DNA from 3 places in the Pseudomonas sp. P8_241 genome. Region 2 is predicted to be linked to each of the others. Evidence: riboswitches for the same ligand, from Rfam matches in the RefSeq annotation. Region 2 holds a riboswitch; each other region holds the start of a gene.
What was found. A riboswitch is a leader RNA that binds a small molecule or an ion and turns the genes downstream of it on or off. The one in region 2 is predicted to bind cobalamin.
Positions count from the first base shown of each region.

Region 1: linked by a shared signal. The riboswitch ahead of cobO (cob(I)yrinic acid a,c-diamide adenosyltransferase) and the one ahead of cobW (cobalamin biosynthesis protein CobW) in region 2 are both predicted to bind cobalamin.
Region 3: linked by a shared signal. The riboswitch ahead of QMK58_RS12145 (ABC transporter substrate-binding protein) and the one ahead of cobW (cobalamin biosynthesis protein CobW) in region 2 are both predicted to bind cobalamin.

Region 1 is NZ_CP125377.1:2,060,898-2,066,579, forward strand. Features, by position in the region: gene QMK58_RS09405 (C40 family peptidase) at 136-672, shown strand; gene QMK58_RS09410 (O-methyltransferase) at 691-1,344, shown strand; gene QMK58_RS09415 (PQQ-dependent sugar dehydrogenase) at 1,437-2,750, opposite strand; cobalamin riboswitch at 2,888-3,122, shown strand; gene cobO (cob(I)yrinic acid a,c-diamide adenosyltransferase) at 3,204-3,815, shown strand; gene QMK58_RS09425 (cobyrinate a,c-diamide synthase) at 3,812-5,194, shown strand; gene bluB (5,6-dimethylbenzimidazole synthase) at 5,191-5,682, shown strand, end outside.
Region 2 is NZ_CP125377.1:2,922,635-2,928,316, reverse strand. Features, by position in the region: gene cobN (cobaltochelatase subunit CobN) at 1-1,496, opposite strand, end outside; gene cobW (cobalamin biosynthesis protein CobW) at 1,499-2,566, opposite strand; cobalamin riboswitch at 2,666-2,878, opposite strand; cobalamin riboswitch at 2,996-3,223, shown strand; gene QMK58_RS13335 (CbtB domain-containing protein) at 3,345-3,536, shown strand; gene QMK58_RS13330 (CbtA family protein) at 3,548-4,261, shown strand; gene QMK58_RS13325 (cobalamin biosynthesis protein) at 4,258-4,671, shown strand; gene cobM (precorrin-4 C(11)-methyltransferase) at 4,754-5,500, shown strand; gene nfuA (Fe-S biogenesis protein NfuA) at 5,642-5,682, opposite strand, start outside.
Region 3 is NZ_CP125377.1:2,646,605-2,652,286, forward strand. Features, by position in the region: gene QMK58_RS12125 (ParA family protein) at 1-178, shown strand, start outside; gene QMK58_RS12130 (transporter) at 375-1,148, shown strand; gene QMK58_RS12135 (ABC transporter ATP-binding protein) at 1,206-1,979, opposite strand; gene QMK58_RS12140 (FecCD family ABC transporter permease) at 1,976-2,992, opposite strand; gene QMK58_RS12145 (ABC transporter substrate-binding protein) at 2,989-4,002, opposite strand; cobalamin riboswitch at 4,146-4,340, opposite strand; gene QMK58_RS12150 (flavohemoglobin expression-modulating QEGLA motif protein) at 4,439-5,682, opposite strand, start outside.

The sequences.
Region 1 (5,682 bases), 860 kb from region 2:
TACTTGAAGTTTGCCGGATAGCCGCTAAAATTCTGATCTACTAATGATGGCAAACCGCCTGCGTCACGCGCAGGCGGTTTTCTTTTCTGCGCTCCCCGCAGAAAAAAGCCGCAGCCAGATCAGGATGTTCTGCTTATGACGACGTCGGCCCGCCTCGCAATCATCTTCCTCGCAGCGCTGCTCAGCGCCTGCGCCAGTCGCACACCGCCGCCAGCGCCGGTGGTTCGCGCGCCCCTCGTATTCGGTCCATCCCAAGCTTTTTCGCCTGAAGCGGAAGACGTGCTGTTCCGCGCGCTCGGTCTTGTGGGCACACCTTATCGCTGGGGTGGCAACACGCCGGATTCGGGATTTGATTGCAGTGGTCTGATTGGCTACGTGTACCGTGACGTTGCCGGTATTTCCTTGCCGCGCACCACCCGCGAGATGATCACGATACAAGCGGCCAGTGTCGGTAAGGAGGGTCTGCAAACCGGTGACCTGATCTTCTTCGCCACCAATGGTGCTTCCCAGGTCAATCATGCCGGGATCTATGTTGGCGAGGGGCGCTTCGTCCATGCACCCGCCACCGGCGGTACTGTGAAGCTCGACAGTTTGTCCAAGGCTTATTGGCAGAAAGCCTACCTCAGCGCCAAGCGCGTTCTGCAGCCGGAGCATCTGGCGCGCAATCCATAATCGCCTGAGGTTGTGGACATGACCGCTCGCACGCTCAATCTCGACGATGGTTTGTACCAATACCTGCTCGATGTTTCCTTGCGCGAAACGCCGCTACTCAAGCGTTTGCGCGACGAAACCCAGGCAATGCCCATGGCGCGATGGCAAGTGGCACCGGAGCAAGGGCAGTTTCTCGCGCTGCTGGTGAAACTCACCGGCGCCAGGCATGTGCTGGAAATCGGCACTTTCACCGGTTACAGCGCCCTGTGCATGGCGGCGGCATTGCCGGATGACGGCTCACTGATCTGTTGCGACATTCCCGGCGATTACAATGCCACCGCCCGCCGTTACTGGCTCGAGGCAGGGCTGACCGGGCGAATCGACCTGCGTCTGGCGCCTGCGCTGGAGACGCTTGGCAAGCTGGGCCAGCCAGGTCAATTCGATCTGATTTTCATCGATGCCGACAAGGCCAACTATCCCGCCTACCTGGAGCATGCGCTGCGTCTGTTGCGGGTCGGTGGGCTGGCGGTGTTCGATAACACCCTGTGGAGTGGCCGAGTTCTCGAGGCAAATCCCGAGAGCGAAGACACCCGTGCGATCCAGGCGCTTAATCGAGCGTTGAAAGATGACTCGAGAGTGGATCTATCCCTGTTGCCGATAGGCGATGGATTGACACTCTGCCGTAAACGGTAGTCATCAGCAGGAAAGATCGCAGCCTTCGGCAGCGCCTACAGGACGTGCGCCAATCAATGTAGGAGCTGGCGAAGGCTGCGATCTTTTGCTGTCTATTTTGCAGTCGACACCCGCCAAATCTTGTTCCCTACATCGTCGGCCACCAACAAATCCCCCTGCTGATCAATCACCACGCCCACGGGTCGACCCATGGCCTTTTCCTCGTCATTGAGGAACCCGGAAAGGACATCAACCGGCTGCCCGGCCGGTTTGCCGGCATTGAATGGCACGAAAATCACTTTGTAACCACTGTGCGGCTTGCGGTTCCACGAGCCGTGCTGTCCGATGAAAGCACCTTGAGTGAACGGTGCTGGCAGTTTGCTGTTTTCGGCAAACGTCAGGCCCAGCGAGGCGGTGTGCGGGCCGACGGCATAGTCTGGCTTGAGAGCTTTGGCGACAAGATCCGGATTCTGCGGCTCGACGCGAATATCGATGTGTTGACCGTAGTAGCTGAACGGCCAGCCGTAGAACGCGCCGTCCTGCACCGAGGTGATGTAGTCCGGCACCAGGTCGCTGCCGATTTCATCGCGCTCGTTGACCGCGGTCCACAGCGCGCCACTTTGTGGTTCCCAGGCCATGCCGTTGGGATTACGCAAACCCGAAGCAAAAATCCGGTGGTTGCCGGTGGCGCGATCCACTTCCCAGATCGCGGCGCGTCCTTGCTCCTTGTCCATGCCATTTTCCGCGACGTTACTGTTGGAGCCCACGGTCACGTACAACTTGCTGCCATCCTTGCTGGCGATGACATTTTTGGTCCAGTGGTGATTTAGGGGGCCGCCCGGCAAGTCGACCACTTTGATCGGCGACGACTTGATCGTCATATCGCCGTTCTCATAGTGAAAACGCAGCAAGCGGTCCGTATCGGCCACGTACAGGTCGTTGCCGACCAGCGTCATGCCAAACGGTGAATTGAGATTTTCCAGAAACACGCTGCGGGTTTCCGCAATACCGTCGTGATCCTTGTCCCGCAGCAGGGTGATGCGATTCGGGCTCGGCACGCCGGCTCCGGCGCGGCCCATCACTTTTTTCATGACCCAGCCTTTGACGCCTTTGCCATCGTCGGGTTTGGGCGGGGCGTTGGTTTCGGCCACCAGCACGTCGCCGTTGGGCAATACATAGAGCCAGCGCGGGTGATCAAGGTCTTCGGCAAAAGCGGCTACTTGAGTGCCTGCGGCGGCGACGGGTTTGGCACCGGCAGGCCAGCCGATGGCGGGCGCGATGTTCACCGTCGGGACCAGGGTTTTATTGGGTTCGGGCAGTTGGGGCGAGGGGCCGGTGCCGTCGGATACTTGCAGCCTGGAGGTCTCGCCACAAGCGGTGAGCCCTCCAGCGAGGGCGATAACGAAAACGAACGGGGAGGTGCGCATGCTGATCGTCCCTATGAATGCCTTGTTCTAATCATAGAGAAGCGCTGCCTTTCGATGGTTCAACCTTCAGCCGTGGGCTTGCGATATTCCTGCCCGGCCGCCCGGCTTTAATTGACGCTCCATTCCCAACCCTCTAACCTTCGCGGCTTGTTTCAGGTGCTCTGTGGCTTGTGTCGACAGAGTGAAACAGGGAAGCCGGTGAATGAGTTCTTCAAAGGGTTGAAGGTCATGATCCCGGCGCTGCCCCCGCAACGGTAAATGAGTGAAGGCTGCGCCTTGAGCCACTGTATCGATATGTCGATATGGGAAGGCGCGCAGTCGGGTGCAAACCGCTCATGAGCCCGGAGACCGGCCTGATTCATCCAACGGCATCACGGTGGGCGATGCCAGGCTTGTTGCCTTCTATTCTTGTGCCTGCCCGCCGTTATTCCAGCCTCAACGGAGAGCTTCCCCATGACTGATACCCCCGAACGTGATGAGCGCCATCTGGCGCGCATGCAGCGCAAAAAAGCGGTGATCGATGAGCGCATCGCCAGTTCCCCGAATGAATGCGGCCTGTTGCTGGTGTTGACCGGCAACGGCAAGGGCAAGAGCAGTTCGGCGTTCGGCATGCTGGCGCGAGCCATGGGTCACGGCATGCAATGCGGCGTGGTGCAGTTCATCAAGGGGCGCAACAGCACGGGCGAAGAGTTGTTCTTCCGGCGTTTCCCGCAACAAGTGCGCTTCCACGTGATGGGCGAGGGTTTCACTTGGGAAACCCAGGATCGCCAGCGCGACATCGCCGCGGCCGAGGCTGCCTGGGAAGTGTCCCGCGAACTGCTGCGCGATCCGTCCATCGGCCTGGTGGTGCTGGATGAATTGAACATCGCCCTCAAACACGGCTATCTCGATCTCGATCAGGTGCTCAGCGATTTGCAGGCGCGGCCGCCGATGCAGCATGTGATCGTGACTGGTCGCGCCGCCAAGCCGGAAATGATCGAGATGGGCGACACCGTGACTGAAATGGGCATGCTCAAACACGCCTTCCAGGCTGGAATCAAAGCGCAAAAAGGCGTCGAGCTGTGAATCAACCTCGTCATTGCCCGGCGGTACTGATCGCCGCGCCGGCTTCCGGTCAGGGCAAGACCACTGTCACTGCCGCGCTCGCCCGTTTGCATCGCAATCAGGGGCGCAAGGTTCGTGTATTCAAATGCGGGCCAGACTTTCTCGATCCGATGATTCTCGAGCGCGCCAGCGGTGCGCCGGTTTATCAACTGGATATGTGGATGGTCGGCGAGCAGGAAAGCCGTCGTCTGCTGTGGGAAGCCGCCGGCGAAGCTGATCTTATTCTGATCGAAGGTGTCATGGGCCTGTTCGACGGTACACCGTCCAGCGCCGACCTGGCGCGGCACTTCGGTGTACCGGTGCTGGGGGTGATCGACGGCACCGCCATGGCTCAGACCTTCGGCGCACTGGCGTTGGGGCTGGCGCGGTATCAAACGGACCTGCCGTTTGCCGGGGTCCTGGCCAACCGTGTCGGCACGTTGCGTCATGCGCAGTTGCTTGAAGGCAGCCTGACTGAAGGGTTGCGCTGGTACGGCGCCTTGTCCCGGGAAACCGGGATCGAATTGCCGAGTCGGCACCTTGGCCTGGTGCAGGCCAGCGAGTTGAACGATCTCGATGTGCGCCTCGATGCGGCCGCCGATGCCTTGGCCAGCAGTTGCGAGGTGGCGCTGCCGCCCGCCGTGGCGTTCGCGGCGCCGGACGTTATTGACGTCGAACCGTTGCTGGCCGGTGTACGCATCGCCGTGGCTCGGGACGAAGCTTTTGCGTTCACCTACGGCGCGAGCCTGGACCTGTTGCGGGCGATGGGCGCCGAGTTGTCATTCTTCTCGCCGATCCGCGATAGCGTGTTGCCGGAGGTGGACAGTCTCTATCTGCCGGGCGGATATCCGGAGTTGCACCATGTTGCGCTGTCGAAAAACACCGCGATGCTTGACGCGATCCGCGCACACCACGGGGCAGGCAAGCCATTGCTTGCCGAGTGTGGCGGCATGCTTTATCTGCTCGATTCGTTGACCGATGTCGACGGTACTCGCGCTGAACTGGTTGGCTTGCTGGCCGGTGATGCCGTGATGCAAAAACGCCTTGCCGCGCTGGCGTTGCAAGCGGTCGAGCTGCCGGAAGGGTCGTTGCGCGGACACACGTATCATCACTCGCTGACCACCACTGAGTTGGTGCCGATTGCCCGGGGTTTGAGCCCGAATGGCGGTCGCGGAGCCGAGGCGGTTTATCGTGAGGGGCGGATGACCGCTTCTTATGTGCACTTTTATTTTCCGTCCAATCCCTCAGCGATTGCCGCGCTTTTTGCGCCCGACCTTCAGGACGCCTTCGCTGGCAAGCCAGCTCCTACAAGGGACCACCTCTATCCTGTAGGAGCTGGCTTGCCAGCGAAGCGGTCATGACTGACAACACCTTCTCTGAAACCGAACGCGCAGCCGTCTACCGTGCCATCGCCGAACGCCGCGACATGCGTCACTTCGGCGGCGGTACGGTCGAGCCGGAGCTGCTTCGACGTCTGCTCGAAGCCGCGCATCAGGCGCCGAGCGTAGGCCTGATGCAACCGTGGCGTTTCATCCGCATCAGCGATCGCGCCTTGCGCCGGCAGATTCAGCAACTGGTGGAAGAAGAGCGCATCCGCACCGCCCAAGCCCTCGGTGAGCGCAGCGACGAGTTCATGAAGCTCAAGGTCGAAGGTATCGACGATTGCGCCGAAGTGCTGGTCGCCGCGCTGACCGACGACCGCGAGCGGCATGTCTTCGGTCGTCGCACCTTGCCGGAAATGGACATGGCGTCGTTGTCCTGCGCGATCCAGAACCTCTGGCTGGCGTCCCGTGCCGAGGGATTGGGCATGGGCTGGGTGTCATTGTTCGAACCGCAAGCCCTGGCGGAT
Region 2 (5,682 bases):
AAACGCAGACCGGCGATCATCATCCGGCCATTACGGCACATCGGGTCGGTCTCGGGCGCGCCCCAACGCTCCAGCACGGCCTGACGATTGACCTGCGGCAGCGCGTTGAACATCCTCCAGTAATCATCCATGGCCAGGCTTTGCTGGCAAGGGCGCTGGTCAAGGGTGTCCAGATCGTTGCTGACGCCGCCGAGCAATTGCTGGATCAGCGCAGTGCCGCTGTCCGGCAATTCAGCCGGCAACGGATAACCTTGCGCATGCAGCGCCCGCAGGATATTCAGCGCGGCGGCCGGGGTATCGAGACCGACGCCATTACCGATGCGACCGTCGCGGGTCGGATAATTGGCCAGAATCAGCGCGACGCGTTTTTCACTGTTCGGCACCCGCGCCAGATCGATCCAGCGCCGCGCCAACTGCGCCACGAAATCCATGCGCTCGGGTGCGGGCCGATAGCAGACCACATCCGACTGGCTGCGCTCGCTGCGCCACGCCAGGTCCTTGAAGCTGATCGGGCGGCTGATGATCCGCCCGTCCAGTTCCGGCAAGGCGATGTGCATCGCCAGATCACGCGGACCGAGGCCTTGTTCGCTGGCACGCCAGCCTGGCTCGTTGTCCTGGGCGCAAATCGCCTGGATCACCGGGATATTGCGACGAAACGGACGCAAGTGCGGCGCTTCCGGGCTGGACTGGGCGAATCCGGTGGTGTTCAAAATGACCCCGGCCTCGACCTCATCCAGCCAGTCCTCGACCACCGAGAGGCAGCCGGGTTCTTTCAGACTGGCCAGCGCAATCGGCAACGGGTTCAACCCCGCCGCTTGCAGGCGCTGACAGAAAACATCAATGAAACCGGTATTCGCCGCCTGCAAATGCGAGCGATAGAACAGCACTCCCGCCACCGGTTGATCAGCCTGCCAGTCGGCTTGCCAATCGCTCAATGTGGCCGGGCTTTTTTTCGGGTGATAGATCGCTGTGCGCGGCAGGATTTGTGGTTCGGACCATGCGAAGTCGCGCCCCAGCCACCGTCCGGCCAGACAACGGAACAGATCCAGCGCATTGGCCATGCCGCCCTGGCGCAGGAAATGCCAGAGGCGGTCGCGGTCTTCAGGGGACACGGTGCTCAGATCACTGAGTTCCGGATCCGGACGATCATCTCCCGGCACCAGAATCAATTGCACGCCGCGCTGCGACAGTTCGACCAACCGCTCAACGCCGTAACGCCAATAGGCGATACCGCCGTGCAATGAAATCAGGATCACTTTGGCGTGACGCAGCACTTCGTCGACGTACAGATCCACCGAGGCGTGATTCTGCACCTGCATCGGGTTGGCGAGACGCACGCTGGGATAATCGTCGGGCAACTGCTGCGCCGCTTCGGCGAGCAGCGCCAGGCTGGAGTCGCCGCTGCACAGGATCACCAGTTCGGCGGGGGTTTGTCCGAGGTCGGCAATGTTGTCTTGCGACACAAAACCGCCGGGCTGGGTCCTGAGCAGGTGCATGGCTACACGCTGAGCGCGGCGCGCAATTGCGCTTCGAGCGTGGCGGCATCCAGTGCCTGGCCGATCAGCACCAGGCGCGTGCTGCGCGCCTCGTCGGTCCCCCACTGGCGATCGAAGTGTTTATCGAAACGCGTGCCCACGCCCTGGATCAGCAGGCGCATCGGTTTGTTCGGGATCGCGGCGAAACCTTTGACCCGCAGGATGCCATGCTGGACCACCAACTGGGTCAGTGCATCCATCAGCAGGCTTTCGTCTGCTTGCGGCAGTTCGATGGAGATCGAATCGAAGGCGTCGTGATCGTGGTCGTCATGATCATCGCCGTCAAGATGGTGATCGTGGTGGCTGTGACGGCTGTCGATGTGCTCTTCGGAGCCGGCGCCGAGGCCGATCAACACGTCCAGTGGCAAGCGACCGCTGCTGGCTTCGATGATCTTCACCGCAGGCGGCAGCTCTTCGGCGACTTCTGCGCGTACCCGGGCCAGATCTTGCGGGTTGATCAGGTCGGCTTTGTTGAGGATCACCAGATCGGCGCTGGCCAATTGGTCGGCAAACAGTTCGTGCAGCGGCGATTCGTGGTCCAGGTTCGGGTCGAGTTTGCGCTGCGCGTCGACCTGATCCGGAAAAGCGGCGAAAGTACCGGCCGCGACGGCCGGGCTATCGACCACGGTGATCACCGCGTCGACGGTGCAGGCGCTGCGGATTTCCGGCCACTGGAACGCTTGCACCAACGGTTTTGGCAGCGCCAGTCCCGACGTTTCAATGAGGATGTGGTCGAGATCACCACGACGGGCGACCAGTTCGCGCATCACCGGGAAGAACTCTTCCTGGACGGTGCAGCACAGGCAGCCGTTGGCCAGTTCGTAGACACGGCCGTTGGCTTCTTCTTCGGTGCAACCGATGGAGCACTGCTTGAGGATTTCGCCGTCGATGCCCAGCTCACCGAACTCGTTGACGATCACCGCAATGCGGCGACCCTGGGCGTTGTCGAGCATGTGCCGCAGCAAGGTGGTCTTGCCCGAGCCGAGGAAGCCGGTGACGATCGTGACGGGGAGTTTGGCCAGTGTTTTCATCGGATACCCTTTGGCTTTGGAGGCGGGCATACGGGACGAGAGCCGGCCACGTGCACACGCGCCGGAAGCGTTCGCCACCGGATCACCCCGCCCGGTTGTAGTGAGAATCTGTATCGAGGCAGGTCTCCTGGCTGACGGCGTGCCGGCCTTGGGCCTGGCATTCACTGCGCCTTCCCGCGGGCTCAAGGGTTGAGCGTGCAGTGGCGTGGCAGCGAACATCACCGTTCACAGTTGCGGGGGCAGCCGCGGCATCGACCGCGTTCCCTTCTTAGCTTCGACAAACGCCGAAGAACCTCGAATGCGCAAGGCTACGCATCGTATTGGGGCGGGTCAATCACTGAGAGCGCCTCCTTCCTACAAAGTGCAAATCAACAGAAGACGCCAAGTGAGAACCACTGCCAATTGACGCGAACGCCTCGCCCATGCTCTCCTACACGCTTTGTTACGGGTGCCCTTCACAGGGTGAAACGGGAAACCGGTGAATCATGTGCTTTACTCCAAAGCCATGTCAGTCCGGTGCTGCCCCCGCAACGGTAAGCGAGTGAAGCGTCAAAACCACTGTGCCACTGCGGCATGGGAAGGTGATGCTTTCAGGTTCAGGCAAATGCCTGGCGCCCCTCGTGAGCCCGGAGACCGGCCCGCAACACAAAGTGACCTGTACGTTCACTGAACAACAAACCCGCGGTGGGCGGGCGCTGTTTGCACCCCCTTGCGCGCCCGTTCGTGCCGGGTTTTGCATGCGCCCTTATTCCCCGCTGACAGACCAGAGGGAAACGCCATGTCGATCACCAGCAGCGCCGAACACACCAGCGCCAGCACCACTTCTACCTTGACCCAACGTATGACCGCCGCCATTTTCGCGTCGATCCTGGGTGCCTGCCTTGTGTATTTCGCCGGTTTCTCGCACATCGAAGCGGTACACAATGCCGCGCACGATACCCGTCACAGCGCCGCGTTCCCGTGCCATTGAGACCTGATGACATGATCAAGCGTATCGCGCAAACCGCTGGTTTCACTGGACTGTTGGCCGCCCTGTTGCTCACCCTGCTGCAAAGCTTCTGGGTTTCGCCGCTGATTCTGCAGGCCGAAACCTACGAAAGATCCGGACCGGCTGCCGTTGAGGTCCACGAACACGCTCACACCGAAGGTGCAGTCGCCGCCCACACTCATGACGCCGAAGCCTGGGAGCCAGAAGACGGCTGGCAGCGTGTACTGTCGACCACCGGCGGTAATCTGGTGGTCGCTGTCGGTTTTGCCCTGATGCTGGCGGGCCTGTACACCCTGCGCGCACCGACCAAAACTTCCCAGGGCCTGCTCTGGGGTTTGGCCGGTTACGCAACCTTCGTGCTTGCGCCAACACTTGGCCTGCCACCAGAACTGCCGGGCACCGCTGCGGCCGATCTGGCACAACGGCAAATGTGGTGGATCGGCACCGCCTCTTCTACCGCCGTCGGCATCGCCTTGATCGCCTTCAGCCGCCACTGGTTGATGAAAGTCCTGGGGATGGCGATCCTCGCTGTTCCGCATGTGATTGGCGCACCACAACCGGAGGTGCATTCGATGCTCGCTCCCGAAGCACTGGAGGCCCAATTCAAAATCGCTTCGCAGTTGACCAACGTGGCGTTCTGGCTGGCCCTTGGCCTGATCAGCGCCTGGTTGTTCCGCCGCAAAAGCGACGGCCAATACCACGCATGACTGAAAACAGCGCAGCGCCGACGCTGGTCGTCGGTCTGGGCTGCCAGCGCGGCTGCCCCGTCAGTACGTTGTTGGCGCTGCTCGATCAGGCGTTGGCAGCGCACCAGATCGCACGGCATGAAATCAAAGCGCTGGCCAGCATCGATTTGAAGCGCGATGAACCCGCTCTGATCGAGTTGGCAAATCAACTGGCACTGCCGTTGCAGTACTTCAGTTGCGAAGAACTTGCAGCTTATGAGCACCAGCTAAGTCATCAATCGCAAATCGCCTTCGAGCGCACCGGTTGTTATGGCGTAGCGGAAAGCGCTGCGCTGGCTCTGGCTGAACAACTGGCTCAAGGCCCGGCAAAATTGCTGATTCCACGTCAAAAATATGCCCAGGCAACCCTGGCATTGGCCGGCGCGGCCTGAAACCCCGATAATCCCCGCTCTCGATCATGAACATTCTTCATCTGAAGCCCTGTTCAGCCCCTTTATCCCACAGGAACCGACGATGACCGTCTACTTTATTGGCGCAGGTCCCGGCGACCCGGAACTGATCACCGTCAAAGGCCAGCGACTGATTCGCAGCTGCCCGGTGATCATCTACGCCGGCTCACTGGTTCCCGCTGCGGTTCTGGAAGGTCATTGTGCCGAACAGGTGGTCAACAGCGCCGAACTGCACCTTGAACAGATCATCGACCTGATCAAGGCCGCCCACGCCAAAGGTCAGGATGTGGCGCGAGTGCATTCCGGCGATCCGAGCCTGTATGGCGCCATTGGCGAGCAGATTCGTTATTTGCGTGAGCTGGGCATCCCGTTCGAAATCGTCCCTGGCGTCACCGCCACCGCCGCGTGTGCAGCGCTGCTGGGTACCGAGCTCACGCTGCCGGACATTTCGCAAAGCGTGATCCTGACCCGCTACGCCGACAAGACCGCCATGCCACCGGGCGAGGAATTCTCAAGCCTGGCGCAGCACGGCGCGACCATGGCGATCCATCTGGGGGTTAATCATCTGGTGAAGATTGTTGCCCAGTTGGTGCCGCATTACGGCGTCGATTGCCCGATTGCAGTGGTGCACCGCGCGAGTTGGCCGGATCAGGATTGGGTGGTGGGAACGCTGGCAGATATTGTCGGCAAGGTTGAAGCGAAGGGGTTTCGTCGTACGGCGTTGATTCTGGTAGGACGGGTGTTGGGCAGTGATCACTTCAGCGAGTCATCGCTGTATCGTGCCGGGCATGCGCATCTTTATCGCCCTTGAGTCAAAAAATCGCAGCCTTCGGCAGCTCCTACAGGAGAACGCATTCTCTCGTAGGAGCTGCCGAAGGCTGCGATCTTTTATGCATCACCCATAAAAAAACGGCGCTCACGGGGCGCCGTTTTTTATGCCGCAGCGAACACCTTAGTAGTAGGCGTTTTCTTTCTGCGTGTGGTCGGTCACGT
Region 3 (5,682 bases), 280 kb from region 2:
GACGCTGATCGACGAGTTGGTGGCAGAAGGCTTGCCGGTGTTACCGGATTACCTGAGCAGCACGGTGAAAATGCGTGAATCCCATGCAGTGTCGGTGCCCATGATCCATCTGGCGCCTCGCCATAAGCTTTCATTGGAGTTTGTCAGCCTGTTTTCCACCCTGGAACGTGCCAGTTGATCGCAGGATGACTGCTCGGGTTTCCTGCAGAAAATTGCACTTCCCTGACTTTTGCCTACGCTTTGCACGTTCACAGTCCTATCCAGGCAAGCTCTAACGCTACAGCCTGTGGGGCGGCGGTGTGCTCTTGACCTCAAGGTGACCAGGCATGGGGAATGACAAGCAATCCAAGGGCATCGGTGCAACTTTGGCGCTAATGCTTTGGTTCATGCCCGCTGCCCATGCCGAGGACTCGGCGGAACTGGCCAGGAAAGCACTCAACCCGGTGGCCGCGATGTACAGCCTGCCGGTGCAGTACAACTGGGATCAGAAAATCGGCCCGACCGGTGACGGCATGCACAGCGTCACCAATATCCAGCCGGTGCTGCCTTTCACTCTCAATGATGAGTGGAACCTCATTTCCCGCACCATTTTGCCGGTGATCGACCAGCACGGCCTGGCACCTGATGGCGCGGCGGACAGATCCGGTGTGGGTGACATCACCCAGAGCTTTTTCTTCTCGCCGAAACAGCCGACGGAGAGCGGCTGGATACTCGGTGCCGGCCCGGCGGTTTTGATTCCGACCGGCAGCGACGAGTTGCTCGGCAATGAGCAATGGGGGATCGGCCCGACGGCGGTCGCCCTGAAGCAGGCCAACGGCTGGACACACGGGATTCTGGCCAATCATGTCTGGGGCCTGGACGGCAGCCCGCCCGATGGCAAGGACAAGGTCAACCAGACTTTCCTGCAACCCTTCCTTTCCTACACCACCAGCACCCTGACCACGTTCGGCGTGAACACCGAGTCGACCTATAACTGGCAAACTCGCGAATGGTCGGTCCCGGTCAATTTGACTGTGACGCAGTTGTTGAAAATCGGTGGCCAGCCCTTGACGGTGCAAGCAGGGCCGCGTTACTGGCTCGACACCCCTGAGGATGGTGCGCAAGGCTGGGGAGGGCGGTTCGCCATTACGCTGCTGTTTCCTCGGTGAGGGCAACCTTCGAGCCCAAGTCAAAGCCAGGTGGACCGGGCCGGCAATCCATAAAAGTCAGGTAGAACGCAAACGCAGGATCTGCGCGCCATCGAAAGGGTCCGTCAGGTAGTGCGCGTGTACCCCAAAGGTGTCCAGCAAGCGTTGCGGGGTCAGGACGTCGAGCGGTTTGCCCAGCGCTACCAGGCGCCCTCGCTCAAGCACCGCCAAACGATCACACGTCAGCGCCTGGTTCAGGTCATGCAGCGCGACCAACGTGGTCACCGGCAACGATTGAACCACCTTCAAAATGATCAACTGATGCTGGATGTCGAGGTGATTGGTCGGTTCGTCGAGCAGCAGGATCCGGGGGCGCTGAGCCAGTGCCCGGGCGATGTGCACACGCTGGCGTTCACCCCCCGAGAGACTGCCCCAAATGCGCGTGCGCAGGTGCATGGCATCGACGTCGTGCAAGGCTTGCAGGACGATGGCAGCGTCTTCGTTCGACCAGGGTGTCAAGGCTGACAACCAGGGCGTGCGCCCCAGCGCGACGGCGTCGAACACGCTGATCGCGTCGTCGGTGTCGGCCTGCTGCTCAACCACCGCCAGGCTTTGCGCGATGCTTCGACGCGACAGTTCGCCCAGGCGTTGGCCAGCCAGCCGAACTTCGCCGGCGGTGGGTTGGCGTACACCGGCGAGCAGTTTCAGCAGGGTGGATTTGCCCGAGCCGTTCGGCCCGACGATGCCCAGGGTTTCACCCTGGTGGACATCCAGGCCGATATCGCTCAGTAACCCGGCGTCGCGCACCTTGAAACTCAGACCGCTACAGCTCAGTACGCAGGTGGCACTCATCGGGCGTTTCTCCGGCCAATCAGGATCAGGGCGAAAACCGGCGCGCCAACCAATGCGGTGATCACGCCGACGGGAATGACCTGGCCCTTGATCAGGGTGCGCGACAGCACATCGGCCGCGATCAGGAACACGGCCCCTCCCAGGGCACTGGCGGGCAACAGACGAGCATGTCCGGTCCCCAGCAGCAGGCGCGCAGCGTGGGGAATGACCAGGCCGACAAACCCGATGGAGCCGACAATCGAGACGATCACGGCGGTCACCAATGCGGCGCAGCCGATCAGCAGAAATTGCACCCGACGCACCGGTATGCCGAGCGATGCGGCCGAGTCAACGCCAAAGGTGAAGGCATCCAGAGCCCGACGGTGCCACAGGCACACCACCAGACCTGCCACGGCAACCGGCACCGCCAGCCCTACCGACGGCCAACGCACACCGCTCAGATTGCCGAGCAGCCAGAACATGATCCCGCGCGCCTGTTCGGAACTGGCTGACTTGGTGATCAGAAAGGCCGTCAGCGCGTTGAACAACTGCGAACCGGCGATGCCCGCCAGAATGATCTGGCCAGTACCGCTGGAACGCCCGCTGACCCGAGCCAGTAATATGACCAGGGCGAAAGCGGTCACGGCTCCGCTGAAGGCGCCCGCGGATAACGAAACCATTCCGGCGCCCACGCCGAGCAGTGCCACCAGCACCGCTCCGGTCGAGGCGCCCGCACAAATGCCCAATAGATAGGGGTCCGCCAGGGGGTTGCGCAGCAGCGATTGCAAGATCACTCCGCAGGTCGCAAGCCCTGCGCCGCAGGCGGCCGCTACCAGTGCACGGGTCAGGCGATAATTCCAGACAATGCCTTCATCGATCGGATCAAGCACGTATCCCGCCGCCCACAGCTTGTTGGCCAATACCTCAAACACCACGCCTGGGGCTATTGCCGTTTCACCGATGGCCACACCGGCGATCACTGCTATCAATAGCGTGGCGAATGCCAACAGGACCCGAATTGTGATCGCCGTCATTTCGACAAGTCGTAGCCGTTGATGGCGTTGGCCAATTGCTCGACGCCATCGAACATCCTGACACTGGCCTGCAGGGCCAGGGCATCAAGGATGATGATGCGGTCGTTTTTCACCGCGTCCATGTTGCGGGTGACGGGATCGCTGCGCAAAAACGCCAGCTTCTTTTGATAGTCGTCAGCCGGAAAACGGCGGCGATCCATGCGTGCAATCACTAAAAACGTCGGGTTGGCCTTGGCTATGGTTTCCCAGCCTACGGTTGGCCATTCTTCATCGGACTGCACCACATTGCGCACGCCCAGGGACTTGAGCATGAAATCGGCAATGCCCTTGTGGCCGGCCACATAGGGATCGAGGCCCATATCCGCGCTGGAGAACCAGACCAGTGCGCTGGTGTGCCGCAAATCCTTTTTTTGTACTGACGCGACGGACCGGGCAAGGCCGGCCTTGAGTTCGGCATTGAGTTGATGGCCGCGCTCGGGCACATCGAAAATCTCTGCCAGCTGGCTGACGCTCTTGTAGATACTGTCGATGCGAAAGGGCTGCAGGCGTGTGCCGTCGGCACCGACCAGGTTGTCCTTGGCTTCGCAATCGGACGGCAGGAGGTAGGTTGGAATGTTCAGTTCGTGAAATTGTTCGCGGGTACCCACAGCGCCTTGCGGGCCGACCATCCACTCAAGTTCCACCGCGACCAGTTCCGGCCGCTTGCCGATGACGGCTTCGAAGCTCGGTTCGTTATCGGCCAGGCGCTCGATCCTGTCGTTCTGCGTCTTGTACTGGCCCAGCACCTCGTTGAACCACAGGGAAGTCCCCGTGACCTTGTCGCCGAGCCCCAGGGCATAGAGCATTTCGGTGCCGGCCTGGCCGATGGTCACGGTACGCGTCGGGGCGTGCTGGAAGGTCAGCGTGCTGCCGCAGTTCTTTAGCGTCAACGGATAGTGAGTCGAGGTTGCAAAGGCCTGCGAGCACAGGACCCAACCGGTGATGAGGGCGACAACGCGGTGCAGCAGCATGATGCAATCTCCATTTGTACCGTACACGGAGCAGGGGAGTACGGTCTGGAAACACACAATCAAACGCTGCCGCTGGAGCAGAGCAAGGCCGGGTTCAGGCAAAAAACACGCGGCAAGGATGTCCCTTCCGGACACCCCGCCGGTTAGTGATGTTCTGTGCCGGCAGGTCTCCTGACTGATGCGTCATCGCCATGCTCCAGCCTTCCCGGATTCGATCCAGTGGCAATAAAGAAGCAGGCTCGGCATCTACAGTTGCGGGGGCAGTTCCGTTCGATGCGACAGGCGCATCTCGGATTCCCTATTAATCCCGTTTGGAAACCGGCGCGGTATAGTAGTCGATCATGCCGGGCAGGGCTAATTCAGTGCACACAAAAAACCTGCATGTGCGGCGGGCAGAGGTGGTGGATACCGCGCAAACCGTCGCGTGATGCCCTGATCACAGGGCGCTGGCATCGGCCTCGTGTTCGTCAGCGAATGCCATGAACACGTCCAGATCGAGGATATCCAGCGGGATCCGGGAAATGAAGGCAGAAAAGGCCAGGTTCGCGGCGAGCCGACGCAGATCGCTGGCCCAGGCCGGAAGATAAACCGGGCCCTGGAGCCAGCCGGAGTCGAACAGTGGCGCCAGGCGCAGGGTGTCTCCCAGGCTGAGGCGTCCGGCAAACAGATGGTTGACCAGTTCCGGGCGATTATCGCGGATCGCGATGCGCAACAGGGTATGCACGCCAAGCAGGCCGGTGAGGTACGCGGCATCCTTGGTAAAGGCCGAACCACCCCGCAGGTCGGCGCCACGGAATATCCGCTGGGTTGAGCGAAAGGACTCCTCTGGTGACTGACCGGCCGCCACAAACCCTTCAAACACCTGAATGAAGTCGGCCCCGTTCAGCGCCTGTTGAACCCCCAGTACGCGCAGCGCCAGGCGCCGCAGGCGGTTGATGTCCATGCTGCCGGTGAAGAGCTCGGCGAGGGTGGCGATGCCCTCTTGAGTCTGGGTCGTGCGGGGAGCTCCCAGACCGAGACTCTTCAGATTGGGTTGGCGTGCGCCGTTTTGTGCCGTCGCCACATGCACGAAGGCCTCATGTTGCAATAACTGGTTTTTGTCCAGTTCCGAGAACAGTGCGCTGGCGCGCAAGCGAATGCGCGTTGAGCCGGCGATCGCCTTGGCTGCCAGGGTGGGATCGAGAATGACTGAAATTCGACCCGGACCGAAAAAATTGTCCAGTTCCGGTTGCATCCAGTCGGCGAAGGTCTGGGCCGGGATATCGGCTTCGCTCGGCGCAATTCGGCTGCCGCCGAGCAATGCATCGGTGGTCTCGAGGAAAAAACGCGCCGCGTCCAGCATGGTCAGTTTCAGGCGCGGGTAATCGAAATCCGGTCGCCGGTACAACGCTGAGGAATATTGAGTGAACGCAGGGGTGCCTATGGCGCCGAGCATCCGCCCGGCCATGGCATAGCTGCGCGCTGTCACGGCCAGGTGATGCCCGGCCGGATGCTGCTGATCGCAGCGGCCAGCAAACGTTTCCAGAGCGGCGATGTCGGCACTGTGATCACGCGGCGGCAGTTCGACGCGAGGTAATCGGGCTTTACCGCCACGCCAATGCTCCAGGAAGTCTTCCTCCACCCCGTCCGGCCAGGCCAGGGCGTCCAGTACGCGGATCTTGCAGGCCAGTCGGGGCAGTG